2 regions of the Ensifer sp. LBL genome follow, and region 2 is predicted to be linked to the other one. Evidence: riboswitches for the same ligand, from Rfam matches in the RefSeq annotation. Region 2 holds a riboswitch; the other holds the start of a gene.
The links. Region 2 has a riboswitch for cobalamin ahead of OKW20_RS22995 (ABC transporter substrate-binding protein). Riboswitches for the same ligand answer to the same signal wherever they lie in the genome.
Positions count from the first base shown of each region.

Region 1: another riboswitch for cobalamin. It lies ahead of OKW20_RS12095 (DUF1636 family protein); the one in region 2 lies ahead of OKW20_RS22995 (ABC transporter substrate-binding protein).

Region 1 is NZ_JBNDJY010000003.1:80,884-96,837, forward strand. Features, by position in the region: gene OKW20_RS12075 (aspartate:alanine exchanger family transporter) at 163-1,842, opposite strand; gene OKW20_RS12080 (bifunctional aspartate transaminase/aspartate 4-decarboxylase) at 2,019-3,671, opposite strand; gene aspT (aspartate-alanine antiporter) at 3,725-5,413, opposite strand; gene OKW20_RS12090 (RidA family protein) at 5,902-6,378, shown strand; cobalamin riboswitch at 6,563-6,778, shown strand; gene OKW20_RS12095 (DUF1636 family protein) at 6,884-7,297, shown strand; gene OKW20_RS12100 (ABC transporter ATP-binding protein) at 7,320-8,123, shown strand; gene OKW20_RS12105 (ABC transporter substrate-binding protein) at 8,120-9,073, shown strand; gene OKW20_RS12110 (FecCD family ABC transporter permease) at 9,077-10,144, shown strand; gene OKW20_RS12115 (DUF924 family protein) at 10,237-10,797, shown strand; gene OKW20_RS12120 (mechanosensitive ion channel domain-containing protein) at 10,999-13,710, shown strand; gene OKW20_RS12125 (hypothetical protein) at 13,878-14,156, shown strand; gene OKW20_RS12130 (caspase family protein) at 14,459-15,954, shown strand, end outside.
Region 2 is NZ_JBNDJY010000005.1:649,696-665,649, forward strand. Features, by position in the region: gene OKW20_RS22950 (carboxy terminal-processing peptidase) at 1-1,604, opposite strand, end outside; gene OKW20_RS22955 (helix-turn-helix transcriptional regulator) at 1,733-2,626, opposite strand; gene OKW20_RS22960 (putative Ig domain-containing protein) at 3,336-8,231, shown strand; gene OKW20_RS22965 (SulP family inorganic anion transporter) at 8,322-9,947, shown strand; gene OKW20_RS22970 (ParB-like protein) at 9,944-10,561, shown strand; gene OKW20_RS22975 (class I SAM-dependent methyltransferase) at 10,578-11,399, opposite strand; gene OKW20_RS22980 (pseudoazurin) at 11,396-11,833, opposite strand; gene OKW20_RS22985 (ABC transporter ATP-binding protein) at 11,845-12,606, opposite strand; gene OKW20_RS22990 (FecCD family ABC transporter permease) at 12,603-13,655, opposite strand; gene OKW20_RS22995 (ABC transporter substrate-binding protein) at 13,652-14,668, opposite strand; cobalamin riboswitch at 14,819-15,011, opposite strand; gene OKW20_RS23000 (ArsR/SmtB family transcription factor) at 15,204-15,527, opposite strand; gene OKW20_RS23005 (DUF899 domain-containing protein) at 15,701-15,954, shown strand, end outside.

The sequences.
Region 1 (15,954 bases), on a different contig from region 2:
CGCCAGTTGGACGGTCGCGTTCGATGCGCCGTTTGCCGCGTTGCCAGTGCGGGCCGCGCTGTTGTGTCGTTATGAGCGCGCGCGCCGCGACAGCAGCGTTGTCCAGGGCGCTCCCTCACGATCGCAATTCGCTCCGAGCGGCACCGCCCCGAGCCTCCCCGATTACGCCAGCACGGTGACGAGCACCGCGCCCCAGAGTGCGAGGAGTACGTTGCCGATCGCGTAGCCGAGACCGTAGCCGAGGGTCGGGACCTTGCTTCCGGCCGCCTCCTGCACGGCGGCAAGCGCCGGGGCCGACGTGCCGGCGCCACAGCAGGTGCCGGCGAGCACGCCTTCGTTCATGCGGAAGACCCAGCGGCCAAGCGCGAGTGCCGCGACATGCGAGATCGCGCAGATCAGGAAACTGGCGATGACCAGTGCCGGGCCGGACTGGACGAGGCCGGCAACGAAGCTCGGGCCGGCGGAGATGCCGACGCAGGCGATGAAGGCGCAGAGCCCGACGCTGTCGAAGAACCAGAGCGTCGCCTCCGGCACGAAGCCGAAGGTGCGCCGCACCGAGCGCAGCCAGCCGGCGCAAAGGCCGGCAATCAGCACGCCGACGGCGACGCCGAGGCCGATTTCGAGCGCGCCGAGCTTCAGGGCGGGGATGCCGATGAGGCCGCCGAGGAAGATGAAGACGCCGACGAAAACCATGTCGGTCGCGGTCGTCTCACGGTCGGCATAGCCCAGAAGCGTGGCCGCTTCCTCGACATGGCGCCTGGCGCCGGCAATCGACATCACATCGCCGCGGCGCACCGTCAGGCCGGGAAAGATCGGGATCGGCTGGCCGGCGCGCAGAATGCTGCGCAGGAACACCGAGCGCGATTCCGGCTGCTGCCGTAGCTGCCACAGGCGTTTTCCGGCGACATCCTTGTTGGTCACCACCACGTCCAGCACTTCGACGGGAATGTCGAGAAGGGTGCGGTCGTCTATTTCGGTGCCGATCCGGCTGGAATATTCGACCAGGAAGCCGCGAAGGCCGGCAACGGCGATGACGTCGCCAGCCTGCAGCCGCTGCTTGCGGGTAGGGGTAATGATCTCCTGGCCCCTTCGGATCTGTTCGATATAGGCCTTCTGGTTTTCGGGCACCCTGGCTTCCGCCTCTTCGACGGTGAGGCCCACGAGGTTGTCGCTGATCACGAAGGCGCGTGCCTCGATTTCGCGGCGGGCGCTGTCGCCACTGTTTTGCGGGGCGATGTTGAGCTCGGCCTCGAGCTCGGCGCAGGCGTCCTTCAGGCTGCGGCCGAACAGGCGGGGCGCCAGTTGCGACTGCACCAGGATGGCGGTGACGACGCCGACGAGATAGGCGACGGCAAAGCCGGTCGCGACGGCCGATTCGAACTGGCTGGCAGCCTCCGGTGTCGGTGCCGTCTTGCGGAAGGTGTCGATCGCAACGCCGACGGTCGCCGATTCCGTCGCGCCGCCTGCTAGCACGCCGGCCGCCGTTCCGAGATCGAAACCGAAGAGCATGGAAAGCACGATCGCCACACCGAGGGCGACGACGCAGAGCGTTACGGTCACGGCGATCTGCGGCAGGGCATCGGCGTTGAGGCTCTGGAAGAATTGCGGGCCGGTGCGATAGCCGATGGCGAAGAGAAAGAGCAGGAAGAACGCCTGCTTGACGTCGTTGGAAAGCTCGGCCCCGGTCTGGCCGATCAGCACGCCGGCCAGCAGGCAGCCGGTGACGGCGCCGATCGTGACCCCGAAGACGGTGATCTTGCCGATCGCGTAGCCGATGCCGAGCGCCAGGAACAGGGCGAGTTCCGGATGCGCGCGCAGAATGCTGAACAGGTGATCGGTCACGCGGCGTTTCCTCTCGGTGCCAAGCCGAAGAATGCCGCTTCAGCTGGATGATGCGCTGGTTGCTGGGCCGGCGGAAGACGGTCGCCAGCCGGAAATGCGGGGATGCTTGCAGGCCGAAGGAAACGCCGGCCGGGCGTTGGAAGGGCGGCCGACTGTTTGCCGGCCGCCCTCGGTGGTCAGCTGATTTTCAGGCCTTTCGCCGCCTGGTAGGTCTGGACGTAGCCGCGCGCCACCGAGCGCACGGCGCGGCCGATCTGCGAATAGGCGTCGTCGTTGAGGTTGGCGAAGGAGACGCGCGCCGACCAGCTCGGCGCATCGAAGCCCGAACCGTTGAGCAGCACGATGCCGTGGTCCTCGGCAAGCCGGAAGGGGATGTCGAGCGGGTGGATGTTGTCCTTCACCCAGGTGACGACATCTTCGCCGACATATTTGCGCAGCCAGAACTCGAAGTCGATGATGCCGTAATAGTGGTCGAAGTAGATGCCGGGATTGGACTCGACCCCCATGCCCTCGATCAGGTTCCAGAACCGCTTCGTGCATATGGCCATGCAGGCCTTCTGGTAGACCTTGTCGACATCCATCAGCTCGACGAGGCTGAAGAGCGACATCATCACCTGTTGCGGCAGCGACAGGCCGGCGGTGTGGTTCAGCGCCACGTCACGGCTGTCAGCGACGATGCGGTCGATGAACTTCACCTCGCGCGGCTTCGGCGTCATCGCCTTGTAGCGCTTTTCCAAGAGCTTCTGGATCGGCTCGCCATGGGCCTTGATCTTCTCGTCGAAGATGTTGTCCTGCGCCACCGCGATGACACCGAGGCGCCAGCCGGTGCAGCCGAAATATTTCGAGTAGGAATAGACGCCGATGGTGTTGCGCGGCAGATGGCCGAGAATCGACTGGAAGCCCGGAACGAAGGTGCCGTAGACGTCGTCGGTGAGCACGATCAGGTCGGGGCGCTTCTTGTTGACGAGATCGACAAGGCGCTTGATCGAATCCGGATCCATTGCAACGGCCGATGGATTGCCGGGGTTGACGAGAAACAGCGCCTTCACCTTGGGGTTTTCGAGCGCCTTGATGTCTTCGTCGGTGAACTGGAAGCGATCCTCCTGCTCGGCGCTGACATTGATGGTCTTGAGATCGTAGTCCTCCAGTTCCGGCATTTCGAGATAGGGCGTGAAGATCGGCGTGCCGAGTGCGATCGTGTCGCCGGCGTTAAGCAGGCGGGCGTTCTTCAAGGCCTTGAAGATGTAGCACATGGCGGCGGTGCCGCCTTCGACCGGGTAGAGGTCGAACTGCGCCTTTGGCCGGTGGCCGGCGCACATCGCCCACATCAGATATTCATGGGTGATGATTTCGTTGTGATGCAGCGCCCGGTCGGGCACCGGATAGTTGTCGCCGATGATCGAATCCGTCAGCTCGTGCACGAAGGCGTCCGCATCGAAGCGGAACGTGGTGATGGCATAGTTGACGGCGTCGGAGAGCGTCTTTGCCGGCGGCACGCCTTCATCCTCTTCGTCCCAGTCCGCCGTGTTTTGCAGCAGCTTCTTCGTCCACTTCTCGAAGCGGGCATGGGCGCCGTCCTGCGGCGGCATGCCGGCCACACCGGCCTTCGGGTCGTAATAGGCGCGCTTGGCTTCCGTCAGAGCGAACTGGCCGAGCAGGAAGAAGGCTTGGCGGGCACGCGTCGCCGTCCAGTTCGGGTTGCCGCGGCCGGCGTTGAGGAAGGCCTTGGCGGATTTCTGCGAGCTCGTCTTGGCGAGCTTGATCAGCTCGTCCTTGATTTCGAACGGGCTCAGATCGGAAATGCTGTCGTAGAAATTTCTGTCCAACATGATCCACACTCCCTGTGATCAATAAGCGAAGGTCTCGGTTTCTGAAGCCCGCCTCAGGCGAGCATGATGACGATGACGAGACCGAAGATGGTGAGCAGCGTGTTGCCGATGGCGTAGGGCATGCCGTAGCCGAGCGCCGGCACCTTGCTCTTGGCCGCCTCCTGGATCATGCCGAGCGCTGCCGTCGTGGTTCTGACGCCGGCGCAGGCGCCAAACAGGATCGCCGGATGGAACTTGAAGACGTAATGGCCGATAAGCACCGAGGCGATCATCGGGATCGAGGTTGCGACCACGCCCCAGATGAACAGCGAAATGCCGACTTCCTGAAGCCCGGCGACGAACCCGGGCCCCGCGCCAATGCCGACCACGGCGATGAAGATGTTGAGGCCGAGCGTGTTCATCAGCCACAGCGCCGGTGAGGGGATGCGGCCGAAGGCGGGGTAGGTGGTGCGCAGCCAGCCAAGCACGAGGCCGGCCAGCAGCGCGCCGCCGGAGGTCGAAAGCCCGATCGGGATGCCGCCGATGGTGATCGTGAGCGCCCCGATCATCGCACCGATGAAGAGCCCCCAGCCGAGGAAGGCGATGTCGGTGGTTTCGACCGGCCGGTCGGCAAAGCCGAGCGCCTTGATCGCCGTTTCGACATGATGTTTGGCGCCGCCGATGGTGACGATGTCGCCGCGCTCGACGGTGGTGCCGGGCAGCACCGGGATCTCGACCAGCGAGCGGATGATCTTGCGGGCATAGACGCCGCGCGCCCAGTCCATGGTGCTGACCTCCGCCAGCGTCTTGCCGGCGAGCGCCTTGTTGGTCACGTAGACGTCGACCACCTCGGCTTCGGCGTTCAGCAGTTGCTTGTCCTCGACCTCCGTCAGCTTGGTGTCGAGGTTCTCGACGAGCAGGGCACGCCGGCCGGAGAAGGCGACGACGTCGCCCGGCTGCAGCACGGTGTTGCCGTCCGCTTCGATGATCTCGCTGCCGCGACGGACCCGCTCGACATAGACACGGATGCCGGGAAGCAGGTTCTTGACCGGCGTCCCGGTCAGGCCGCTTGCCGCATCGATCCGGTAGGCCCGAAGACCGAAGTCGTGGTAGGCGCTGGTGATGCCGGGTTCGCTGCTCGACGTGCCGCCGCCAAGCTTGGCCTCATATTCCTTGCAGGCGGCCGGCAGATCGATGCCGAGCAGCCTTGGCCCGAGCTGGGCGAGGATGATCGCCGAGCCGATCGTGCCCCAGATATAGGTCACCGCATAGGCGATCGGGATCTGGTCGGCAAAGGTCTTGGCCTGTTCCGGCGTCAGCCCGAGCGAATTGATCTGGTCGGTCGCAACGCCGATCGCAGCCGAGATCGTCTGCGAACCGGCATACATGCCGGCGCCATAGCCGAGCGGCAGCCCGGCAATCAGCGCGCAGAGATAGGGAACGATCAGGCAGAGCACCAGCACGGAGAGCGCAAAGGCGATCTGTTTCGGTCCATCGGTGCTCAGGCCTCGCACGAATTGCGGCCCGACGCCGTAGCCGACGGCGAAGAGGAAGATCAGGAACAGGGTGGATTTGAGGTCACCGGAAACCTGGATGCCCAACTGCCCGATGAGAACGCCGGCCAGAAGCGTGGCGGTGACATTGCCGAGGTTGAACCCCGCGACCTTGATCGGACCGATGAGGAAACCGATGCCAAGCGCGAGGAAGACGGCGACGGGTGGATAGGTCCGAAGCGTGTCGACGAAAAAATCGATGGGATTCACTGCTGCTATTCCCTTCAGAAAGTTGAGTTGCCATCACTTCATTTCGGGATCTGCGCGGCTAAGTTGAGCTTGTTTTCGGATCTTGTCGATGCCCAATCTTAATCCCGGCAATTGTCGCTTCGGTCGTCGAAATTCTCAACCGGCATAGGGTTACGTGAGCGTAACGTATGTTACATTTCAGCGGTTTTACTTGGGGTGCGCGCCTGGCGGGCGCCGCGATGCGTCCGCCGCATGCGATCGAAACACGGATGCGCGCGGCCGGGTCGCGCCGGCACTTCAACTCTGGTGTTGTAATTCGTAATGTTATCTCGCAACGTGAGGCATGAGGCGTTTTCTCCTGGCTATGCTTGAACATACGGCTGGAGGCGCAAGGAACGGTGGGCCTTACTGCTTGCGATAGGGGCGACAGAACTTCGAAGGGTCGAGATGGAAAGCGGTATCGTCTCCGCAAGCGCGGCCGGTTCGTAAGATGACGAGGAGGGGGAGCAATGATGGATGAGGTTATCCGTAGGCTGGGGGCGCTTGGCATTCAGCTTCCAACGCCGCCGAAGCCGCTCGGCGCCTATCGCGCGGTGATCGAGGCGGGCGAGATGCTTCATGTCTCGATGCAGGGGCCGCTGCTCGACGGGCGCTTCGTGCATACGGGGCTGCTCGGGCGCGACGTGACGATCGACGAGGGGCGCAAGGCGGCCGAGTTGGCGGTGCTCAATGCGCTGGCGCAGATCCACGAACATCTCGGCCGTTTCGAGCGCATTCGCCAGATCGTCCGGTTGGAGGGGCATGTCGCCTGCACCGAGGATTTCCTCGACCACCCGAAGGTGCTCGACGGCGCCTCCGAGTTTCTGGCTGCCGCCTTTGGCGAAAGGGCCGGCCATATCCGCTCCGTCTGCGGCGTGCGCAACCTGCCGGGCAACGCCGCGGTGGCGGTGACGCTGACGGCCGAGCTCTTTCCGCCGGAGTTCTGAGGCGTCACGGCCGTCTGTCGGCCTTACGGCGGATTTCGGCTGTTGAGCGTCGGATCGTGTCCGACGCTCAATTTTCGGCTTGCGCGACGTAATGTTATTTAATAACAAACTGCGCATGACGATACGCCGCATGTTGATAGATCCTTCCCGCCTGTGCCGTGCGGTTGTCTCCCCCGTCGAAACATGCGAGGAAGGCGGTGATGGTGCTGCGTCCGCGACAATGCGGAGGCGGCTGAAAAGGGAACACGGAACGGACGACCCTGATGGGGCCGAGACCGTGGCTGCCCCCGCAACTGTGAGCGGAAAGCGCATTCACACCATGTCACTGGCGATCAGCCGGGAAGACGTGGATGCGCCACGACCCGCGAGCCAGGAGACCTGCCATCGAACCGATCAACCACAACGGACGGGGTGTTCCGATGGAAAAGAACTGGCTTTCGCACGACGGCTATCCGTCCTTCTGCCGTTTCGCCATCTCTTGCCGTCAGTCCGGCGGAGGGCAGGAATGGCTGAGCCGAATTTCCGACAGCACAAGATAACGGTCTGCACCGATTGCCGCTTCACCGGTGGCCCCTGCGCGCCCGGCGCCGAGCTGATCAAGCGGCTGAGCGGCAGCATCGCTGCACTCGGCGCACCGCTCGATCGTGACTTCTCGATTGCCGGCACGGTGTGCATGGCGGCCTGCACGCGGCCCTGCACCATCGCCTTCCAGGCGACGGGAAAGGCGACCTATCTCTTCGGCGACGTCTCGCCGGACGAAGACATCGACGATCTCGTACGCTTTGCCACAACCTATGCCGAGCGTGGCGATGGCATGACGCGGGCGGCCGAGCGGCCACGCGGGTTGAAAGGCAAGACGCTTGCCCGCATCCCCGCAGCGATGCTCGTTTCCGAAGACCTCGGCGGGCACTTCCAATGACGGCGCAGGGAGGGATCAACCCATGAGCTGCACGGCAACGGGAGCGGCACTCAAGGTCGAGGGCCTTCACTGGGGGCCGCGCGCCGGGCTGACGCTGGTCAAGGACATCGGCTTTTCGATCGCGGCGGGCAGCCGGCTTGCGATCCTCGGGCCGAACGGTGCCGGCAAGACCTCGCTTCTGCGCTGCCTCTACCGGGCGGTGCAGCCGAATGCCGGCCGTGTTTCGGTCGATGGCATCGATCTCTGGTCGATCTCGGCGCGCGAGGCAGCAAGGACGATCGCCGTCGTCCTGCAGGAAATGCCCGGCGACTTTCCCTTCAGCGTGCGCGACGTCGTGATGATGGGGCGCATTCCGCGGCGGGAAGGCTTGAGCGGCTGGAGCGATTTCGACCGCGATCGGGTGCAGCATGCACTCGCGCATCTCGATCTCGCGCATCTGGCCGGTCGCCAGTTCGCCACACTTTCGGGCGGTGAGAAGCAGCGTGTGCTGATTGCCCGCGCTCTGGCGCAGGAGCCGCGCATCATCATTCTCGACGAGCCGACCAACCATCTCGACATCCGTCACCAGCTCGAAATCCTCGAGTTGCTGCAGACGTTGAAGCTGACGATCGTCTCGACGCTGCACGACATCAATCTCGCCGCCGAGTTTGCGACCGACGTCGCGATCCTGACTGCCGGGCGGCTGACGGCCTTCGGCACGCCCGAAGAGGTGCTCAGCCCCGGCGAACTTTCGGCCGCCTTCGGCGTCACTGCCACCGTTCACAATGCTTCCGCCGGCGGCGCCCGCTTTTCCTTTTCACTTCCTCGACAGGGATCTATTTCATGAAGATCAATATTGCCCCATTTTCCCTTCTTTTCGTGCTGGCCGCCGCCACGCCGGCGCTCGCCTATCCGGTCACGGTCAAGAGCTGCAACCGCGAGGTGACGTTCGACGCCGCGCCGCAACGCGCGATCGCCAACGACGTCAACCTGGTGGAGATGATGCTGGCGCTGAGGCTCCAGGATCGCATGGTCGGCTATACCGGCGTTTCCGGCTGGAAGACGCTGGACGAGAAGCTGCGCGAAGGCGTCAAGGAACTGCCGGAGCTTTCGGAGAAGTATCCGACCAAGGAAGTGCTGCTCAACGCCGACGCCGACTTCTTCTTTGCCGGCTGGAACTACGGCATGAAGGTCGGCGGCGAGGTCACGCCCGAAACCTTGGCGCCCTTCAAGATCGGCGTCTACGAGCTGACCGAATCCTGCATCCACGTGATGGCCAAGGCAAAGCCAACGATGGACGACATGTTCGTCGATCTTCTCAATCTCGGCCGCATTTTCGGCGTCGAGGATCGCGCCGAGACGCTGGTTGACGGCTACCGCCGCCAGCTTGCCGAGATCACCAAGGCGAATGCCGGCAAGGAAAAGCCGACACGGGTCTTCGTCTATGATTCCGGCGAGGAAAAGCCCTTCACGTCCGGCCGCTTCGGCATTCCGACGGCGATGATCGAGGCTGCCGGCGGCGCCAACATCATGGATGATGTCGACAAGAGCTGGGTGGAGATCTCCTGGGAGCCGGTGATCGAGCGCAATCCGGAAGTGGTCGTCATCGTCAACTACGGCGAGGTGAAGGCCGAGGACAAGATCGCCTTCATGAAGACCAATCCGGCATTCAAGAATGTCGATGCCGTCAGGAACGATCGCTTCGTCGTGCTCGACTATGTCGAGGCAACGCCGGGCCCGCGCAACATCGACGCCATCGCCCGTCTCGCCAAGACCTTTCACGGCGAAGGCCTGTAACCGATGCTGGCTGAGGATACGTCGGCTGACACCGTTGCGGTTTCGCGTGCCGCGTCTCAACGGGTGGCCCGCAGCGGTTTCGGCCTTGCCGCGGGCCTGCTGCTGCTTCTCCTGACGGTGACGGCCGCCGTATCGCTCGGCTCGGCGCAGATCCCGGTTGCAACCGTCTGGTCGATCATCGCGAGCAAGATTTCGCCCGGTAGCGTCGAGGTCTTCTGGTCGGCGGGCCGCGAGAGCATCGTCTGGGACGTGCGCCTGCCGCGGGTGATGCTGGCGGGCCTCGTCGGGGCTGGGCTGGGGCTGACCGGCGCCGTGCTGCAGGCGGTCACGCGCAATCCGCTCGCCGATCCGCATCTGCTCGGCGTTTCCTCCGGTGGCGCGCTCGGCGCGATCGTGGCGCTGCTGCACACCGGCATGATCCTCGGCCTTGCCACGGTGCCGCTCTTTGCCTTTGCCGGCGCGCTGCTCGCAACCGTGCTGGTCGCTTACGTCTCCCGCGTGCTCGGCAGCAGCGCCGACCGCCTGGTGCTCGCCGGCGTCGCGGTCGCCTTCGTCTTAACGTCCGTCGGCAACCTCATGATTTTTCTCGGGGATCCGAGGGCGACCCACACGGTCATCTTCTGGATGCTCGGCGGCCTCGGCCTGGCGCAATGGTCGCAGCTCGTCTATCCCGGCGGGGTGCTTTTCGTCTCGCTCGCCTGGCTGATGATCCGGGCGCGCGAGATCAATGCGCTCGCCATGGGCGACGAAACGGCGATGACGCTCGGCATTCCCGTGCGCCGCTTCCGGCTGACGCTGTTCGTCGTCACCGCACTTCTGACCGGGGTGATGGTCGCCTTTTCCGGCGCGATCGGTTTCGTCGGGCTGATGGTGCCGCATTTCGTGCGGCTCCTGGCCGGCAGCGACAACGTCAGGGTCATTCCGCTTTCGGCCTTCTTCGGGGCGCTGACGCTCATCCTTGCGGATCTGACGGCCCGCGTCATCATGGCGCCGGAGGACATGCCGATCGGCGTCGTCACCGGTCTCGTCGGCGGCATCGCCTTCATTGCCATCCTGAAGCGACGCGCGTAAGGCGGGTAGGAACAAGTTATGGACAAGGGCCGGTTCCGGCCTATGTGTTAGCGGGGGCCGGGCGATCGGCGATTGGGCCGCAAGAGGAGCATATGGCGAACGAAGCTGACATTTGCACGCCGCAGGACGTTCTGGACTTCTGGTTTGGCGAACTCACCTATGACGACTGGTTCGGGACGAGCCACGAGCTCGACCAGGCCTGCATCCGCCGCTTCCAGGCGTCGCACCTGGCGCTGGCCCGGGGCGTCGACGAGACCTGGCGGGCGAGCCCGGAGAACCGGTTGGCGGCGATCGTGCTTTTGGACCAGATGCCGCGCAACATGTTTCGCGGCACGCCGCTCGCCTTTGCCACCGATTGCCTGGCGCTGCACGAGGCGAAGCTCGCCGTCGGCACCGGCGCTGACATGGCGATCAAGCCGGAATGGCGCGCTTTCGTCTATCTGCCCTTCGAGCACTCGGAAAACCTTACCGACCAGACCATGTCGGTGAAGCTCTTTACCGAGCTCGGCGATGCCGATTATCTCGACTATGCCATCCGGCACCGCGAGGTGATCGAGCAGTTCGGCCGCTTCCCGCATCGCAACGCCTTTCTGGCGCGCGGCTCGACGGAGGCCGAACTTGCCTATCTGGCGCAGCCCGGCGCCGGCTTTTAACGGGAAAGCGGGCGCCGGCGACGATTTATCGCCGTTCTTTGCATCTTTCCGCCGTCTTTCGTATTCACATCGAAACGTGAAGACGGCCGGAGCGATTCCGGGCCACGGTCTCAATCTGCAAGGATCATGAAATTGCGTTCTGTCGGAAAACTGCCCGCCATTCTCGTCTGCCTGCTGGCGCTTGCCGTGGGCGGCCCGGTCATGGCCCAGAAGGCGGCGCAACCGGCACAGGCAACCGCACAGACAAACGCGCAAGGGGGCCAGAAATCGGCGCAATCGCCGCAAACGTCTCAGACCGCCACCCAGCCCGCTGCCGGCAAGCCGGCGCAGGAGGGGCAGCCAGCCGAGAACGGCGCGACCCCCGGTACCGCCGAACCTGCAGCGACAGCCACCCAGCCGGCCGAAAATGCCCAGCCGGCGGCCGACGCCGTGCCGGCTGATGCGACGCCGCCGGCCCAGGCCCAGGCGGCGGAGCAGCTTGCCAAGGCCGGCGAGGAACTGAAGGGGCTGACCGACCGCGTCGAGAAGGCCAAGGACGACGACATCGTTCTTGCCGACCTCAAGGTTCAGGTCGACGCGCTTGCCAAGCAGATCATCGGCGTTTCGGTTTCGACCCGCCCGCGCCTCGACGAAATCAAGGCGCGGCTCACCGAACTCGGCGATCCGCCGGCCGAGGGGCAGCCGCCGGAAGCCGACATCGTGACCGCCGAACGCAAGCGGCTGATGGCCGAGCGCGGTGCGATCAACGCGTTGACCGGAGAGGCCGAAGGCCTGTCGGTGCAGGCGACGAAGCTGTCCAACGCCATTACTGCGACCCGTCGCGCACTGTTTTCCAATACGCTTTTGAAGAACACCGAAGTGTCGACCGGAATGTTCGACGACGCGCTGGCCGCTACGGCGGACGAAACCCGGGTTCTGTCTCGCAGTGTCGGGAGCTGGCTGAGCTTTGCCTGGAACTATAAGCGCGTGCCGCTCCTGACGGCGCTGTTCCTGTCGCTGCTGGCGGCGCTGGTGTTTCTTTCCGGCAGCCGCAGGCTCTTTCGCCCGCTGATCGAGCATGACATCACCGACGAGGAGCCGAGCTACTTCCGCAGGCTCTCGGTCGCCTTCTGGTCGACGTTGATCCCGACGATCGCTTCGGCCGCCTTCGCCATCTCCAGCTTCCTGTTCCTGCGCGGCTTCAACGTGCTGCGCTCCGATATCGCGCCGATCATTGCCGTCACACTCGGTGTGGCCGTGGTCGTGTTCTTCGTCACCAGGCTCGCCCAGGCGGTGCTTTCGCCACGCGATTCGCGCTGGCGGCTGGTCCGGGTGTCCGATCGTGGCGCCCGGATGCTGATGATCGCGATCTTCGCCATGGCGCTGGTCAACGGTCTCGATTACCTCTTCGGCGGCGTCAGCGAGGCACTCGGTTCGCCTGTCGTCCTGACCGTCGTCAAGAGCTACATTGCCTCGATCGTCATCGGCCTCATCATCATGGCTTCGGCCTGGATCAAGCCGACGCTCAGGAAAGATGAATCCTTCGATGCCCATGGTCGCGCCTGGCCGCGGGTGGTGTCCTTTGCGCTGCTTGCGACCGGCGCCTTGCTCATCATTGCCGCTGTGTCGGGCTATGTCGGTCTTGCCCGCTTCATCGCCACGCAGATCATCATTACGGGCGCGATCCTCGTCACGATGTATATCGGCATCCTCACCGGCCGGGCGGTTGCCAAGCAGGGCGCCTTTGCCGAGACCGCCGCCGGGCGTTATCTCGAGCGGCGCTATAATCTCGAACAGGTGGCGCTCGACCAGATCGGCCTTGCCGCGGGCCTCAGCATCTACGCGCTGGTCGTGATGTTCTTCATCCCGCTGATCCTCTTGCAGTGGGGCTTCCAGGTCGCCGACATCGAGTCCTGGGCCTACCGGATGGTGACCGAGATCAAGATCGGCTCGATCACCATTTCGCTGGTTGGCATTCTCGCCGGCATCCTGTTCTTCGCGCTCGGCTACGCCGTCACCCGTTTCGTGCAGCGCTGGATCGACGGCAACATCATGGCGCGCAGCCGGGTGGACGCCGGCGTGCGCAACTCGATCCGCACCGGCATCGGCTACACCGGCGTCGGGCTTGCGGGGCTGATCGGCCTGTCGGCGGCCGGCATCGACCTCTCCAACCTCGCGCTCGTCGCCGGTGCTCTCTCGCTCGGTGTCGGTTTCGGCCTGCAGAACATCGTCTCGAACTTCGTTTCGGGGCTCATCCTGCTTGTCGAGCGTCCCTTCAAGGTGGGGGACTGGATCGTCAGCGGCACGACGGAAGGCTTCGTCAAGCGCATCTCGGTCCGCGCGACCGAGATCGAGACCTTCCAGCACCAGTCGATCATGATGCCGAACTCGCTGCTCATCAACGCCTCGGTCGGCAACTGGACGCACCGTAACAAGCTCGGCCGCTCCGAAATCGCCATCACCGTCACCTATGCCAGCGAGCCGCGCCGGATCATGGAGTTGCTGGCAGAAATCGCGGCCGCCCATCCGATGGTCCTGAAGAACCCGTCGCCGAGCGTCGGCTTCACCGCCTTTGGCGATGACCGCATGACCTTCGAATTGCGCATCTACGTCGCCGACGTCCTCACCGGCGGCGGCGTGCGCAACGACCTGCGCGTCTCGATCTACGAGCGTTTCCGCGACGAGGGCATCGGTGCGCCGTTCCCGGTCAAGATCGAGGATGTGCCGGTCGAGGACCAGACCGGTATCGAAAGCCATCATCCGGAAGAGGTGGGCGAGCCGAAGGGCGCCACCTCCGCCGAGGCACGGGCCGCGGCCAAGTCTGCCGCTTCGGACAAGAAGACCGCCGCTGCTGCGCCGCTCGACGAGGAGCGCGACGCGGAGGAAACGGGCAGTCGCCGGGTGGCCAGCCGCCGGACAAACCCAAACCGCTGATAAACGGACCGTTCAGCCACTATTCAGCCGGCCTGCCATAAAAAGCATGCAATTCTTCTGGTGACCGACTACGCTGGTCATCGGCTGAAGAGGTGGCCGGCGCAGCGTCGCGAACCGACGGGGCGGCCGGCTCGGCAAGAGGGCGGCGCGTCTGGCGTCGATGGGCGATGAAGAAATTTGTGATTGCTTTGCTTTCCGGTTTGCTGATGGCCGGCGCGCCGATGGCCGGTGCTGCCAGTGCCGCGACTGTCACGAACAAGGACAGCGAGACCGCCGTTCTGATCGTCGTCGAGGGCGAAAGCCGTGTGGAAGTGGCGATCGCATCCGGAGCGACTGAAATGATCTGCCCGAGCGGCTGTTTCGTCACTGCGCCGAGTGGTGACCGCATTGGCCTGCAGGGCGACGAAAACGTCGAGATCGTCAACGGCAACGTCGTCGTCAAGTAACCTTCCATTCCGCTCAAGCGGTGCGACAGGCGCGCCGCTGACCGGCGGCTCCATCCTTCATTCGACATTTGCGCAGCGCCGTTGCTGACGGCGCCCGAAAGCCCTTGCGAGCGATCGCGGCGGCCCATGCTAATCCCAAGGGATGGGCGAGGGCGGCGACCGCCTCACTCCTTCGGGCGGGCATAGGCCCGTCAAAGCTGCCGGACACCCTCCTTGCATTGACAGGCCGCATTGCCGGTAGCACGCTTGGGCGTCGGGGCTGACGCGTGGTCGCGATCATCCGCGAATTGTCGGGGGGAGCCATGCCATTCCTTCGCATCGCCTTGTCCGTTCTGCTGGTGCTTTTCGCATCGGAGGCGCTGGCCGAAAAGCGCGTGGCGCTGGTCATCGGCAATTCCGCCTATCAGCATGTGGCCACCTTGCCCAATCCCGGCAACGACGCACACGACATGGCGGCAAAGCTCGAAGGTCTGGGCTTCGAGGTGGTGACCGGTGCGGATCTCGACCTTGCCGGGGTGCGTCGCGCGGTGCGCGACTTCGTCGGCCGGCTCGACGGCGCGGATCTCGCCTTGTTCTTCTATGCCGGCCACGGCCTGCAGGTGAACGGCGAAAACTACCTTGCCCCGGTCGATGCGACGCTTGCTTCCTCGGTCGATCTCGAATTCGAGGCGGTGCCGATGAACCTGATCCTGTCGGCGATGGAGCGCAGCACGCGGGTCAACATTATCCTGCTCGACGCCTGCCGCGACAATCCTCTGGCGGTCAATCTCGCCCGTTCGATGGGCACGCGTTCCGCCTCGGTCGGCCGCGGCCTTGCCAAGGTCGGCACCGGCATCGGCACGCTGATCGCCTTTTCCACGCAACCCGGCAATGTCGCCCTTGACGGATCGGGGCGGAACTCGCCGTTCACATCGGCGCTGTTGAAACATCTCGGCCAGCCGGGTCGCGACATCACCCGCGAGCTGATCGACGTGCGCCGTGACGTGCTGGCGGCAACCGGCGGCAAGCAGGTGCCCTGGGACAATTCCTCGCTGACCGGCGAGGTGGTGCTGAAGCCGGCAATCGACGGCAAGCCAGCGCCGGCCGAGGCGCCCGCGACAGGGCAGGCGGCCGAGCTTGCCTATTGGGAAACGATCAAGGATGCGACGGACCGTGACCTCTTCGACGCCTATCTGCAGCAATATCCCGACGGTGCGTTCGTTTCGCTCGCCAAGGCGAAGATCAAGATCATCGAGCGGGCTTCAGCACCGTCATCCGAAGGCGTGCCCGGCGGAGCGGGTGGCCAGGCCGTGGCGGCCATCGATCCGGCGCTGGCTGCGCCCAATGCCGATGACACGACATTGGCCCGTTCCGTACAGGTCGAGCTCAACCGGCTTGGCTGTCGCGCCGGCAGCGAGGACGGGGTCTGGGGCGAAGGTAGTCGCAAGGCGCTCGAAGCCTTCTCCAAGTTCAGCAAGGTCAACCTAGCGACGCTCGAACCCTCCAGCGACGTGCTCGATCGGCTGAAGTCGGAGAAGGCGCGGATCTGCCCGCTTGCCTGCGGCCGCAACCAGGAGGCAAAAGACGGCCGCTGCGTCACGATCCAGCGCGAGGCGAAGCTGCCGCAGCCGAGCGAGACGCAAGGTACCATCAAGACACCGCAGAAAGACACCGGTACCCGTGCGATCAGCCCGCCGGCCGAACTGCAGAAGAAGAGTTTTTCGAGTTGCCCCGAGAGCGCGAACGTTGCCTTCCGGCAGATGTTCTCCCGCGGCTCGGGCCGAGGCCGGATGACGATTTCCGCCACCCACTCCTGCGG
Region 2 (15,954 bases):
GGCGTTACGCCGTGCAGCTGCGTGGTGCCGCCATTGACCCGGAAGAACTGGGCGATCGTCACCTTGAGTTCGCCGAATGCGGGTTTGCTGTTGCGAACCATCTGGTCGAGATCGACGACGGTCTGAACCGTGCCCTTGCCGAAGCTGGGTTCGCCGATGACGACACCGCGACCGTAATCCTGGATCGCCGCGGCAAAGATTTCGGAGGCAGACGCCGAGCCGCGGTTGATCAGGACCCCGACGGGGCCCGTCCAGATCGGCGCGGGAAACTCCGAGCTTGAGACCACGACCTTGCCGTCGCTGCTACGCTGCTGAACGACCGGACCAGAGCCGATGAACAGGCCGGTCAGGGCAATCGCCTCGTCCAGCGAACCGCCGCCATTGTTGCGCACGTCGATCAGCACGCTGTCGACCTGTTCCTGCTTCAACTCTTCGAGAAGCTTTGCGACGTCGCGGCTTGCGCTGCGATAGTCTTTCTCTCGCTTGCGTCGGGCCTCGAAATCCTCGTAGAAGGCCGGCAGGGTGATCACCCCGATCTTGCGCGTGGCATCGCCCGCCTTCACGGACAGGACGGTCTTCTGCGCCGCCTGCTTTTCGAGGCTGATCTTGTCGCGCACCAGGGTGATGATGCGATGGGAGGCATCTGCTCCGGCATCCGCCGGCAGCACGTCCAGACGCACGACCGATCCCTTTTTACCCCGGATCAGTTGCACGACTTCATCGATGCGCGTGCCGACCACTTCCTTTATCGGGCCATCGTGGCCCTGCCCAACGCCGGTGATGCGGTCTCCGACCGCAAGCTTGCCGGACAGCTGCGCCGGCCCGCCGGGCACGAGTTCGCGGATCGTCGTGTAGTCGTCGCGCTCCTGTAGCACCGCGCCGATGCCGACCAGCGAAAGCTTCATCGCAATATCGAAATCGGCCGAGGCGCTGGCGCCGAAATAGTCCGTGTGCGGGTCGACCGCGGTCGTGTAGGCGTTCATGAACGACTGGAAGACGTCGTCGCTCTTGTACTTGTAAGCGCGCTCGAGCGCGTTCGCATAGCGCTTGTCGAGCGTTTCGCGGATGGCGGCATCGGTCTTGCCGCTGAGCTTCAACCGAAGCCAGTCGCTCTTCACGCGCTTGCGCCACAGTTCGTTGCTCTCAGCTTCCGACTGCGGCCAAGGCGCCTTGTCCCGCAGCACGGAGTAATCCTCCTGCTTCGTGAAATCGAAGTCCTGCTTCAGCAGCTCGCGCGCGTAATTCATGCGGTCGACAACACGCTTGCCGTAGACGTTGAAGATCGCAAACGGGATCTTCAGGTCCTTGTGCTTGATGGCATCGTCGATCTCGTTGCGGTCAGGCTTGAAACTGTCGATGTCGGCCTGCAGGAAGAGCCCGCGATCCGGATCGAGAGAATCGATGAAGCTGTCCATGATCTTGGCCGACAGGGCGTCGTCGAGCGGAACCGGTTTGTAGCTGTAACGCGTCAGAAATTTTGCGCTCAACTGCGCGGCCTGTGCCTGCTGCTTCAGCGGCTCCAGAACAGGAGGCGAGGCAACGTCGGCATAGGCGGCCGGCGCGATTGCAAGAAATGCACCAAGGAAGACGTATGAAATGCGCATTCAGCGTTGATCCGTTCTTAATGCCGCGTGTCGAAAGAGGATCTAGGTGAAGCAATTATGGCTTTTTGGCAACCGGATTGATCCGGTGTCGGCGCCGGCCTCCCGGCAAGGCAAGCTTCTAACCGGACCTAATGGAGCGAGCCAGACGCCCGGAACTCGCCCGGCGCCATCCCGTAAGCGCCCGCGAAAAGTCGATAAAACGTTGCAAGACTATCGAATCCGCAGGCATAGGCGACCTCGGTGACAGACAAGGCGGGCCGCTCGACGAGAAGCCGCCGGGCCTCTGAAATCCGCATCGATGCCAGCGTGCGGGCAAAGGTCAATTCCGCGTGTTCGAACACGACATGCAGCTGGCGCACGGAAATACCGAGCTCGAGCGCGACCTTGGCCGGCGTCAGTTTCTGCTGGTGCTTGTCCCGTGCCATGATCTCCTCGGCGGCATAGCGCAGGCCCGAACGAAGGGCTGCGCGCACTTCGGGCATGCCGGGCGCCAGCCGACCGCGCGCCATGATCGCCAGCCTGGCGATATGGGCCACCTCCGCGTCAGGATTGGCCAAATGGGCATGCCTTTCGCTGATTGCGTTGAAAAGCGCCCGAAACGGCCGCGCGTATGCGGTCTCGGTGAACCGGGTGGCAAGCAGGTCGCGCGTCTGCCCGCCGAGCATCAGCTCATTGTCGAACGGCACCGTGATCACCCGGAAGTGGAATTCGTCATGACCGCCCGGCGTCGCGCGGTAGGGCAGATCGGAATAGCTGATCGCCATGTCACCGTCCTTGAAGGACTGGACGCGGTCGCCTCCCGTATCGAGAAGACCCCCGCCCTTCACCTGAAAGGCGATGCAGAGGCTGTCGCCGGCGATGCGGGCGATGTCTGCCTCGGTCCGGCTGACATGGTAGGCCGAGGCGCGCATTTCCGACGTCATGGCGCTGCCGACACGATGCGCTTGGAAGGATCCCTTGAAGGCACGACGCTTCTCGGCAGCAAGCTCGATCGTCACGCCGAAAAGGCTCTTGCCGCGCACTTCGCGCCACTGATCGAACCGGTCTTCCGGGCCGATATCGTCGGTTGAGAAACGAATCATGTTGATCTGGCGCACACCCCGATAGCGCCAGTCAGGCCGGCTGCGGCCCTACTGTTATCGTGATGCCGGCAACCAGATCAAGAGACCCGCCGCGCCGGCAGGATGCCGCCCGAAATCACCTCCGGGGTATGCCCCACAGGCCTTTGGGGGCCGCAAGCCCCCGCTCGCCAGCCAAGTGCGAATGCACCATTTTCGGGCTGATACCGCGTTGACCGGCTATCACCGGCCGTTGCCCGGGCTTGCACCCCTTGATTTCCACCGATTGCGGCTGGAATCGCACCTGTCGTCGTGGGTGGCCTCAAAGTTTCGCCTCTGCGCTCAATGAGAAGCGCGGCGATGCGGCACGCGGTATTGCGGGGCGGTCCTTTGCTAGGCTCCGGCCTGCGGCGGACAGGCGAAGGGCGATGAGGGACTCGCCCGGACCGATTTTTTTGCAACGGGGCGGCTCGATGCGCGGATACGCGGACGAGGCGTCCAATGAGGGGACTCCCGCGAGGGAGTGAGTGGGGTCGGCATGCATTTCATGGCAAGCGGCGCATCGTCATGCGCCGCAGGTTTTCTGCGCGCCAGGGCGTCCAGACTTTTTGCGGCACCTTGCGTTCACGCCAAAAAGGCATCCGTCCAATTGAGAGCAGCGTTAAGACGCTTCTTGCCGGCGACCACGATCATTCTTCTGGCCGTCTCGTCGGTCGTCACACTTCCCGATCGCGCCCGAGCGGCGGCGCCCCCCTCGATTACGGCACAGCCGACCGCTTCGACGATCTGTGCCGGCGCCAACACCATCTTCAGCGTCGGCGCGTCCAACGCCACCGGCTTTCAGTGGCAGGTGGACCAGGGGGCCGGATTCGCGAATATCAGCAACAGCGGGCAGTATGCGGGCGCAACGACATCGACCCTCACGATCACCGCTGCGACGGCTGGTTTGAACGGTTATCTCTATCGCGCGATCGTAACCGGTTCTGCCTCGCCAGACGCCACATCCGATCCCGCAGCGCTCACGGTTCGCAGTGGCCCGCGGATCACCGGGCAGCCGTCGGCGTCGACGATCCCGGTCGGAGGCAACACCACCTTCAGTGCGACGGCGAGCAGTGCCACGGGCTATCAATGGCAGGTGGACCAGGGGGCCGGCTTCAACAGCATCTCCAACAACGCTCTCTATTCCGGCGCGACTACGGCCACGTTGACCATTTCTGGCGCAACGAGCGGCATGAGCGGCTACATGTATCGCGTCATCGCCGTTGGCGCCTGCACGCCGACTGCAGCCTCAAACAACGCCGCGTTGACTGTCGTGCCGCCGCCGACAGTGACGGGTGTCAGCCCCGCAAGCGGTCCGACGGCCGGCGGCACACGTGTTACCGTGACCGGCACCGACTTCACCGGCGCAACCGCAGTCCGATTCGGAGCATCGGCAGCGAGCTTCACGGTGACCAGCCCGACCTCGATTACCGCGACAGCGCCCGTCAATGCCGCCGGTACATACGATGTTACGGTCTCCACCCCCAGCGGCACAAGCGCGACCCTGGCGGCGGATCAGTACACCTATATTGCGCCGGCAACCGCCAACGCCGTTTCGGCAACCGTCGCCGCGAACTCGTCGGCCAACATGATCACACTGAACATCACCGGAGGTGTTCCCGACAGCGTGGCGATCGGCGCCAGCCCAAGTCATGGAACGACAAGCGTTTCGGGCGCCACGATTGCCTATACCCCGACAGCGGGTTATTCCGGAAGCGACAGCTTCACCTACACCGCCACCAACCTGTCGGGAACCTCGGTGGCTGCGACTGTCTCTATCACCGTGACACGGCCGACCCTTGAGCTGACACCCTCTCCGGGCCCCATTCCTGGCGGCGTGGCCGGGCGGCCCTACAGCCAGAGCTTTTCAGCCTCGAACGGAACGGCCCCTAACACGTTCCAGATAACCGCGGGCGCTCCGCCACCCGGCATCTCGCTGGATCCGGCAACCGGCACGCTCAGCGGCGTTGCGACGGCAACAGGCACCTTCAACAGCAGGATCACGGCCACCGACGCCTACGGCGCAACCGGAGAAGCCAACTATTCTCTGACCATCGTCTGTCAGACGGTCTCCTTCACCCCCTCAAGGGGGAGCCTTCTGTCAGGCGCGCTCACGGGCGTTCCCTACAGCCAAAACATTTCCGCTTCGGGATCGGGGATTGGAGCATTCACCATCAGCTCGAGCTCCTGGCCGCCAGGGCTGACATTCGACCATGCAACCAACACTCTCACCGGGACACCGACACGAGCAGGCACATACGATTTCACCGTCGACATGACTGATGTCTATGGTTGCCCTCACAATGCAACCTACGCCGTCGAGGTCGCGCATCCGACGATCGCCATGGCGCCCGCAGCCGGCACCCTTCCAGGCGGAAAGACCGGCGTTGCCTACAGCCAGATCATCTCCACCTCCGGTGGGTCGGCGCCCTATACCTACGCGCTGACGGCGGGGACACTTCCGACGGGCGTCACCTTCGATGCGGCGACAGCCACGCTCAGCGGCACACCGACAACCATCGGCAACTCGAGTTTCACCCTTACCGCGACCGATGCCTATAGCGCATCGACCAGCGCGGCCTACGCACTGAACGTGTCCTATCCGACGATCGTCGTTTCGCCGGCAGCAAGCGCCCTGCCCGACGCCACGACCGGGATCGCCTACAGCCTTAGCCTATCCGCATCCGGTGGATCGGGCCCCTATAACTACGCCATTACGGCTGGAAGACTGCCGGCAGGCCTGACACTCGAGCCGTTAACCGGCGTCATCAGCGGCACGCCATCCGCATCGGAGAGCACCAGTTTCACCGTCACTGTAACGGATGCCTACTCCGCCTCGGCGTCTGCAGCCTATACGATAGCCGTCGCGTTTCCGACCATCGATCTCAGCCCCTCAGCCGGCGCCTTGCCGGGCGCCACCATCGGCGCTGCCTACAGCCAGACCGTATCCGCCTCGGGCGGGTCGGCTCCCTATAGCTATGTCGTCTCGGCGGGACATTTGCCGGCAGGCCTGACGCTGGACGGTCCAACCGGCGCGCTCAGCGGCACCCCGACGACCACCGGGACCTCCAACTTCACGGTGACCGCGACAGATGCCTACGCCGCATCGACGACGGCGAGCTATTCGCTGACCGCAACGTTTCCGACTGTCGTTGTCACCCCTGCCGCCGGTGCGCTGCCCGGGGGTACCACCGGCGTCGCCTACAGCCAGGCCATCACCGCCTCCGGCGGGTCGGCTCCCTATAGCTACACGCTTGCGGGAGGATCCCTTCCCGTCGGCCTGACGCTCGATCGGGCAACCGGCATGTTGGCCGGCACGCCGACGGCGGCCGGAAGCAACGCGTTTACAATCGCTGCGACAGACGCCTACGGCGCATCGACGACGGCGAGCTATTCGCTGACCGCAGCTTCTCCGGTTGTTGCTCTCACCCCTGCCGCCGGTGCGCTGCCCGGAGGCACCACCGACGTCGCCTACAGTCAGGCCATCACCGCCTCCGGCGGGTCGGCGCCCTATAGCTACACGCTTGCGGGAGGATCGCTTCCCGCCGGCCTGACGCTCGATCGGGCAACCGGCGTGTTGGCCGGCACGCCGACGGCGGTCGGAAGCAACGCGTTTACGATCGCCGCGACTGACGCCTATGGCGCAACGGATGGAGCCGCCTATTCGCTGACCATTGTCCCGGCCCTCAGTGCACCGATCGTCCATGCCGTTTCCGTAACGGTTGCAGCCAAATCCTCGGGCAATGCGATCCCGCTCAACATCACCGGCGATCCGGCCGACAGCGTTGCGGTTGCTTCGCAACCGTCCCATGGCACCGCAAGCGGCACGGGAACGACGATCAGCTACACGCCGGCTGCCGACTATTCCGGTTCGGACAGCTTCACCTACACCGCAAGCAACGCCGCCGGCACATCCACCGCGGCGACGGTGACGATCACCGTGAGCGCGCCGGCCTTCACCTTTACGCCAGCTGGCGGAAGTCTTGCCAATGCCATGGCCGGCGAAGATTACCGCCAGCAGATCACCGCCGTGGGTGGACGGGCACCGATGCTCTACAGGATCGCGTCGGGCGCACTGCCTGACGGCATGGTCCTCAACGTCTCGACCGGTGAACTGACCGGACCGCTTGGCCCCAGGAGCGAAGGCGAATACGCCTTCTCGATCCGGGCGGAGGACGGCAACGGCGCGACCGGAACCGAGACATACAGACTGACGGTCACACCGCCTGAGATCACCGTTGGCGACAAGGTGATCGACGTTCCAGCCGGCGCGACGCCAGCCGACGTCTACCTCAATCGCGGCGCAACCGGCGGGCCTTTCACCGAAGCGCAGCTAAGCTTCGTCGAGCCGGCGAGCGCCGGTACGGCGGCGATCATTCGTGGCCAGCTCGCGCAGGCCGGGCCGGTCGGCACACCAGTCGGATGGTATCTGCAGTTCACGCCGAACCCTGCCTTTTCCGGCAAGGCAAGGGTGGGTTACCGCCTGACCAGTGCGCTCGGCGTCTCGAACACCGGCACCATCACCTACAATCTTTCCTTCGGTGCACAGCAGGTGGCGGAAGATATCGACGCCCTCGTGCGGGGCTTTGTCGCCACCCGGCAAGACCTCATTGCGACAGGCATCTTTGTTCCCGGTCTCCTGGAACGGCGCCAGATGGAGCGGGCGACCGATACGATCACGGCGCGAATGTCGCCGTCCGAAGACGGCATGACCGCGAACCTCAGCACCAGCCTGGCGCAGCTCGACGCCGCGCGGGATGCCGCCGACGGCATCTCCGACGCCCAGCCAAGGGCCTTCAATGCCTGGGTCGATCTCGCTTTCCTGGCGCATAGCCGCGACGAGAACGACGGCAAGTGGGGCAGCTTCGCAATGCTCAACGTCGGCGCCGACTACCTGCTGTCGGAAAAGGCGCTGGTCGGCCTGTCCTTCCACTACGACCGGATGACGGACCCGACCGACGCCGATGCAGAACTGACGGGAAACGGCTGGCTCGCCGGCCCCTATGCATCGCTGGAACTCGGCAAAGGCGTGTTCTGGGATACGAGCCTGCTCTACGGCGGCTCGGCCAACGACATCGACACCGCCTTCTGGGACGGCACGTTCGACACGACGCGATGGATGATCGACACGGCGATCGAGGGTCAGTGGGATCTCGATCCATCAACCGTGCTGACGCCGAAGCTGCGCGCCGTCTACTTCTCCGAAACGGTCGACGACTACACCGCGCACAACAGCGCCGGCGACAGGATCACCATCGACGGCTTCGACCAAGAGCAGTTCCGGGTAAGCCTCGGCGCCGAGATCGAACGGTCTTTCCTGCTCGAAAACGGATCTACGCTGACGCCGAAGCTCGGCGCGACGGCCGGCTATTCCGGGCTCGACGGCTCCGGCCTGTTCGGCAATCTGACGGCGGGGATCTCGCTGGCAACCGCCGATTTATGGCTGCTCGATCTCGGCCTGCTCCTCAACGTCGGCGAAGACGGGGAGAAATCCGTGGGCGGACGCGCCAGGGCCTCCCGGCAGTTTTGACGCTGGGCGGCGTCCCCGGGCGCGCTATGGATTTCGCCTGGCAATCCGCTAGATTCTCTGGCGGGCAGCAGGAGAAAGGTTGCGACGAGCGTGGGCAACAGGGACTGGATCGCGGGTCTGTCCGTCGCCGGATTGATGCTGCCCGAAGCTGTTGCCTATGCCGGTATCGCCGGCCTGCCACCGCAGCACGCCGTCGTCGCGGCTATCGTCGGTTGCCTGACCTATTCCATCCTCGGCCGCAGCCGTTTTGCCATCGTGTCCCCGACATCGTCGTCGGCCGCCATTCTTGCGGCGACGATCGCGGCGCTGCCCGGTTCGACGGCGGACAAGATGGCACTGGTAACGGTGATGGTGGCGCTGACGGGTCTGCTCTTCGTCGCGGCCTCCCTGCTGCGGCTTGGAAACCTCGCAAGCTTCATCTCCCGCCCCGTTCTTCGTGGCTTCGCCTTCGGGCTGGCGGTCACCATCATCGTCAGGCAATTGCCTACCGTTACCGGCATCGAGGTGCCGGTAACCGACATCGTCCATCAGATCGCTGGGCTTTTTGCGGCGCTGCCCCGGTGGAACATGGTGAGCATCGCCGTCGGCGTCGCGGCCCTTGCCGCCCTCCTCGTGCTGCGGCGCGCTCCGTTTCTTCCCGGCGCTTTTCTGGTGCTTTGCGCCGGCATCCTGGCTTCCAGGCTGCTGGACCTTGCGGGCCACGGCGTGGCGGTGGTCGGGCCGTTGTCGATCTCGATGACCTTGCCGTCGCTCTCGCTCGTCGAATGGAGCCAGATCCGGCAGCTTGTTCCCTACACCTTGCCGCTCGTTCTCATCCTCTTTGCCGAATCCTGGGGCACGATCCGGTCGCTTTCATTGCGTCACGGCGAAAGCGTGACGGCCAATCGAGAACTGCTGGCGCTCGGCGCTGCCAATGCCGCCTGTGCCATCGCGCAGGGCATGCCCGTCGGCGCCGGTTTTTCGGCGGGCTCCGCGGCCGAGGCTGCTGGTGCGCAAACCCGAATGACGGCGCTCGTCGCCGCAGTCGGCCTTGCGCTGCTCGTCGTCCTTGGCGCCGATCTGCTTCAGAGCCTTCCCGAGCCGGTCCTTTCTGCCGTCGTCATTGCCGCCCTGGCGCATGCGCTCGATCCTCGGCCGCTTTTGCGGCTGTGGAAACTGAAACACGACGTTGTCATCGCCCTGGCAGCGGCAGTCGGGGTCATCGCCTTCGGCGTCGTCAACGGCATCACCATTGCTGTCGCGCTTTCGCTCGCCGTCTTGCTGCACAGGCTGGCCACGCCCTATGTCGCCTCCCTTGGTCGCCTGGGACAAGGCCATGACTTCGTCGACATCGCCCGCCACGCCGACGCGCAAACGATGCCGGGCATCGCCATCTGGCGTCCGGCGCAACCTCTGTTCTTTGCCAATGCGGATGCCATCCTGACCGAGACGGCCGCACGGATCGGCCACGACCAGACAGCACGCGCCGTCATCCTCAGCCTCGAGGAAAGCTTCGACCTCGACAGCACCGCGCTCGATGCGCTGATCGAATTCGACACGCTTGTGCGCGCCCAGGGCAAGCACCTCTATTATGCACGGGTGCATGACCGGGTCCGCGACATGATCGCCCTGGCCGCTCCCCCGCTTCTCACTTATCTCAGCTACAGCGTCGATGATGCCGTAGCTGCCGCCTCCCAACCCGAAACGACCGCGTCCCTGCCCGGAGCCGTTCGATGACCCCAAACTATGAGCCGCAACTGCAACCGATCGACATCGCCGAACTTCGCCCGACCCAGATCACCGTCGGCTTCCTCGAAGTCACTGAAAAACGACGGGAATGGCGCAAGACTGCCAAGCGGCATGGCGCGGAATTCCTGGGACATCATATGGTACCGGTCGTGCTCGGCCCGAAGGAGCGACCGTATCTGGTCGACCATCATCATCTCGTGCGCGCCCTGCACGAGGAAGGCGTCGCGCATGTGCTGACCAGCATCGTGTTCGATCTCAGCCACCTGTCCAAGGACGAGTTCTGGTCGGTCATGGACCACCGTCACTGGATGTATCCGTTCGACGCACAGGGCCTGCGGCGATCGCACCAGGACCTGCCGCGCACGATCGCCGGCCTCGTCGACGATCCCTACCGGTCGCTTGCCGGCGCGCTCCGCCGCGCCGGCGGTTACGCCAAGGACGCAACGCCCTACAGCGAGTTCATGTGGGCAAACTTCCTGCGCTCGCGCATCGATGCAAAACGCATCGCCAATGACATCGATAAGGCCGTGCACGACGCGCTCGATCTTGCCCACGGCAAGTCCGCCAGCTTCCTGCCGGGTTGGTGCGGCGTCACCGATTGAACCGGCGCCTCGCGGTTCAGGGCACTGGGGTCTGGCGCGCAGCCGACGAATGTGCGGTCAGGATGAAGCGCCTGTAGACGAAGGTGCGGAGGCAGTTTCGCAGGTTGGCCGACTTGCGCTGGGCACGGGCGACCGGCGCATGGGACATTTTCTCGATCCCTTTGAAGCCCGCCTCCTCCAACAGACCGGAAAGCTGCTCGAACCGCAGTCCGCGACCGAAAGGCAGGGCACGCATGATCTCGGCATGGCGTTGGCTCAACGACCCGTCGTAATAGGGATCGGGCCCGGAAAACCTGTCGATCAAGGCCACCAGGCGTTCGGCGAGACGCCCGATTGGAGAAGGCTTCGCCCAGTCCCCGTCATAGATCACCAGCTTCCCACCCGGTCGCAGCAACCGGTGCCACTCGCGGAAGGTCGCCTCGGGCTCGGTAAGCGTCCAGACGAGGTGGCGACAAACGATCGCGTCATAGGCCGCGTCCGGCTCCATGGTGTTTTCGGCATCGGCAAGGATGAAACGCAGCCGCGGTTTCCCGGCGTGTTTCGCCCTGGCGACGGAAAGCATCGCTTCGGAGAAGTCCAGCGCCGTAACCTCGTGACCGAGATCGTGGATGAGCCTTGTGACCTCGCCCGTGCCGCAGGCAAGTTCAAGCACGCGCAGCGGCTTCACGCCAAGGGTGGCGCGGATCGGTTCCTGCCAGGCGGAAAACTCGGCTTCAGACAGGATGCCGTGGCCGAAAGCGAGATCGAAGGTCCTCGCGCGCTCCGACCAGTAGCTGCGGATCGCTTCCTTCAGATGAAAATTCGCGCGCCCTGCCCCTTCTTCGGTGTCGTTCGTCACTTTCCGAAACCGTTTCTGGCAAGGATTTCGTCAAACCGCTTGCGCGCCCGCGCCGGAACCTTGGCCGCCGCAAAGCCTGTGTCGACCTTCGCGTCGCCGACACGGATCACCATCACCATTCCCATCGCAAAATGGGGCGAGCACTTGATCCCGTAGAACCCCTCCGCGTCGAGCGTGACCTCGATCTCCTCGTTGATCCCGCCCTTGAAACCAGCGGTACCTTCGGGAACCATGCCGTCGACCGTCGCCGCGTTGTGGCCGCTGGTGGCAGCGATGAATTTCACCGTGTCGCCGGGGGCGATCTGGAGGAAGTCCGGCTCATAGACCATCGGTCCCGAAACGTTACGGTTGAGCATCTTCACCTCGTGCATTTCGGCTTGGGCGAACTGGAAAGCGGTGAGAAACAGGGACAATCCGAGGAGAAGCGCGCGCATGTAAATCCTTGCTAGGCTGAATGAAAGCGGAAGATGGAGGTTCCGTCCTCGGGGTCGACGACGATGCTCGCACGAACACCGAAGACGGCGGCGATCCGTTCGACGGTCAGGACTTCACGCGGCGGCCCCAGCGCCACCAGCCGGCCGGCGGACATCATGCCGACGCGGTCGCAGCCAAAGGCCTGGTTGAGATCGTGCAAGGCGACCACGGAGGTTATCGGCAGGTCAGCCACCAGCTTCAGGATCGAAAGCTGGTGCTGGATATCCAGGTGATTTGTCGGCTCGTCGAGCAACAGGACCTGCGGCTGTTGCGCCAAGGCCCGCGCCAGGTGAACCCGCTGGCGTTCCCCGCCGGAAAGTGTTGCCCACGAACGGTTTTCGAAGCCCGCCATATCGGTATCGTCGAGCGCTTGCCTGACAATCCGGTCGTCTTCGGCCGACCAGGGCTGCAGCGGCGTGAGCCAGGGCGTGCGGCCAAGTTCGACCGCATCGCGAACCGAGATCGCTTCCGTCGTCTCGGCTTGCTGCTCGAGGAAGGCGATCAACTGGGCAGCCTGGCGGCGTGGCATGGCGTGCAGCATCTGCCCGTTGATCCGCACCTCGCCCGACGTCGACCGGACGATGCCGGCCAGCAGCCGCATCAAGGTCGATTTGCCGGAGCCGTTGGGGCCGACAAGGCCGAGTGTCTCTCCCTGCCGCACGGCGAGATCTACATGGGAAACGATCGCCTTGCCGCGGACGGACCAGCCGAGATCGCGTGCTTCCAGGATCATGATCGGCGCCTCCCGCGGATAAGGATCAGGGCAAAGGCCGGTGCCCCAACCAGGGCGGTGATCACGCCGATCGGCAGCACCTGGCCAGGAACGATCGTCCGCGACAGGATATCCGCCGCGATCAGAAAGACCGCCCCCATGAGGGCGGTTGCCGGGCCGAGCCGGCCATGACGCACACCAACCAGGAAACGGGCCGCATGCGGTATCACGAGCCCGACGAAGCCGATGGAGCCGACAATGCTGACCATCACGGCCGTCACCAGCGCGGTAAGGCCGATCAGCACCACCTGGACGACCCGCACGGGCACGCCGAGCGAGGCGGCGGATTCCGCCCCGAAGGAAAAGGCGTCGAGCGCACGGGCATACCAGATGCAGGCGCCGAGCCCGACAAGGGCCACGGGCACGGCCAGCCAGACGTCCGGCCACCGCGCACCGCTGAGGTTGCCGAGCAGCCAAAACATGATGCCCCGCGCCTGCTCCGCATTGGCCGACTTGGTGATGATGAAAGAGGTCAGCGCGTTGAAGAGTTGCGATCCGGCGATGCCGGCAAGCACGATCTGCCCTGTTCCGCGCAGGGTGACCCCGCCACCGGCGGCACGAGCGAGGATCGCCACCATCAGGAAAGCTGTCACGGCACCGACAAAGGCGCCGAGCGACATGGAGACCGCGCCGGCGCCGAGGCCTGCGACAGTGACGGCCACTGCGCCGGTCGAGGCGCCGGCGGAGATGCCGAGAAGATAGGGATCCGCCAGGGCGTTGCGCAGGAGGGACTGGAGCACCATGCCCGAAACCGCGAGGCCCGCCCCACAGCAGGCGGCAACGATCGCCCGCGGCAGGCGGTAGTTCCAGATGATCCCGACATCGATGGGATCGAGCCCATAGGTCGCGCCGAAAATCTTGTTCGCCAAGGTCTGGAGAACCGTCAAGACGGGTATCGGCGTTTCGCCGATGCAGGTTCCGGAAAGAACGGCGGCAAACAGAGCCAATGTCCCCGTGGCTGCCCGGCCAAGCCGGGAAGCAGGGGCGCGCCGCGAGAGGCCGGTCTTCACTTCGCCAACCCGAAATCCTTAAGCGCAGCGGAGAGAACTTCGATGCCGGCGACCGTTCTGATCGTGGCGTCCATCGCGTGCGCATCCATGACGACGATGCGGTTGTTCTTCACCGCGTCCATCTGGCTGGCAACCGGATCGGTCTTCAGGAACTCGATCTTCTTCAGGTAGTCGTCGGCCGGAAAGCGCCGGCGATCCATCTTGGCGATGACGATCATGGTGGGGTTGGCCTTGGCGATCGTTTCCCAACCGACGACCGGCCATTCCTCGTCGGAGCCGACCACGTTGCGGATGCCGAGCTTGTCCATCATGTAGGCAGGCGCTCCCTTCCGGCCGGCCACATAGGGATCGATGTCCATCTCCGCGCTGGAGAACCAGAAGGCCGCGGACACATCCTTCAAATTGAGCGCCTTGGCCTGCTCGATGGCGTTGGCCTCACGCTTGGCGAGTTCCGCGACGAATGCCTCGCCTTTGTCCTGAACATCGAAGATCTGCGCGAGTTCACGCACGCCCTGATGGATGCTGGCAGTCGAGAAGAGCGCGCTGCGCGTGCCGTCCACACCCACCGAGTTGTCCTTGGCGACGCAGTCGGCCGGAAGGACATAGGTCGGAATTCCCACTTCGTGGAACTGGGTTCGGGTCGCAACGATCCCTTCGGGGCCGACGTGCCAGACGAACTGCACGGCGACGAGCCCCGGTTTCTTGGCGACGACGCTTTCAAAGCTCGGGTCGTTGTCCGCCAGGCGCGGAACCTTGGCATTGACCTCGGCAAATTCCGGCAGCACGTCATTGAACCAGACCGACGTGCCCGTAACCTTGTCGCCGAGGCCGAGCGAGTAGAGAACCTCGGTTGCCGCCTGCCCGACGGTCGCCGAAGTCGCCGGCGCCTTGTCGAAGGTGATCGCCTCGCCGCAATTGTCCAGGGTCAGCGGATAGGCGGTGGGTTCGGCAGCAGCGGCGGTGGCGAAGAAGGCGAAGCCAGAGGCGGCAAGCAGGAAACGCGAAGCGGTCATGGCACATTGTCTCCGATCTTTTGATCGCGCGGATCGGAGGGGACGAGCCAGGACGCAATGATCGAACCGATGTTCAAGAGAACATCGACAGCCGGCACTTGTGGCGCGACCAACGACATCGACAACCTCCCCGGACACCCCGCCCGGCTTGTTCAGTTACAGGTGTCGGTAGGTCTCCTGACTGACGGGTCTTGGCTCCCTCTCGGCCTTCCCGGACCATCGTCCAGTGGCATTTTCGAGAGAGGACTGGCCGCCTACAGTTGCGGGGGCAGTTTCGTTTCGCGGCGAGCCGCGGCGAATTCCCTGTTATTTCCTTTCGGAAACCGACGAGAATTCACTACTCAACGAACGAGTGGAGCGCAAGCATGAAAGCGGCGCTTTCGAAACCACTTGCCAAGAAAGGTAGAAATTCTTTCGCGTCTCGTAATTTCACTAAATATCACTCCCCGCAAATAGGGAGAACATTGCCGATTGTCGAAAACTATACGCAAATGAATACTGTTTAAGTGATCCGTAATTCACACCATCTTCAGACTTACCCTTCGAGGCCAGTCTTCAGCCTGTCGAGAATGGCCACGGCATGGGCGGCATAGTCGCTGATCCAGCGGTCGTGAATGTGCTTGATCGGCAGCGCATTGAGATAGTTCCAGCGCTCGCGTCCTGCCCGCCTGACGATGATCAAGTCGGCGTCCTCCAGCACGTTCAGATGCTGCATCACGGTGCAGCGATCCATGTCTGAAAAGGCCGCGCAGAGCATGCCCGTGGTCTGCGCCTCGCCCTTGAGACGATCAAGCATCGCCCGCCTGCGCGGGTGAGCCAATGCCTTGAAAACCAGATCTTCGTCCTGCTTGCTTGACACGTTATGTTTTTACAACATATTGAAAGCGGACGCAACGGAGACGGCGCCGATGAGACGGGTTTGCGAGCTTTCGCGAGCACTCCAACCGAGCCTGATGGCTGGACTCCGTCGGTCGGAGTTCAGCCTTGCGCCGACACCTCCAAGCAAACCGCCCCAAAGGGAGATGATTGAGAATGCTGCCTAAAATCGCTTCAATGGACGAGTGGCAAGCCGCACTCGAAAAACAGATTGCCAGGGAGAAGGCACTCACCCGCGCACGCGATGAAGTGAGTGCCGAGCGCCGGCGCTTGCCGATGGTCAGGATCGACAAGGACTATTCGTTCGAGGGGCCCGAAGGCACGGTAAGCCTCGCCGACCTCTTCGACGGACGGCGGCAACTGATCGTCTATCACTTCATGTTCGCGCCCGGATGGAAGGCGGGCTGCGA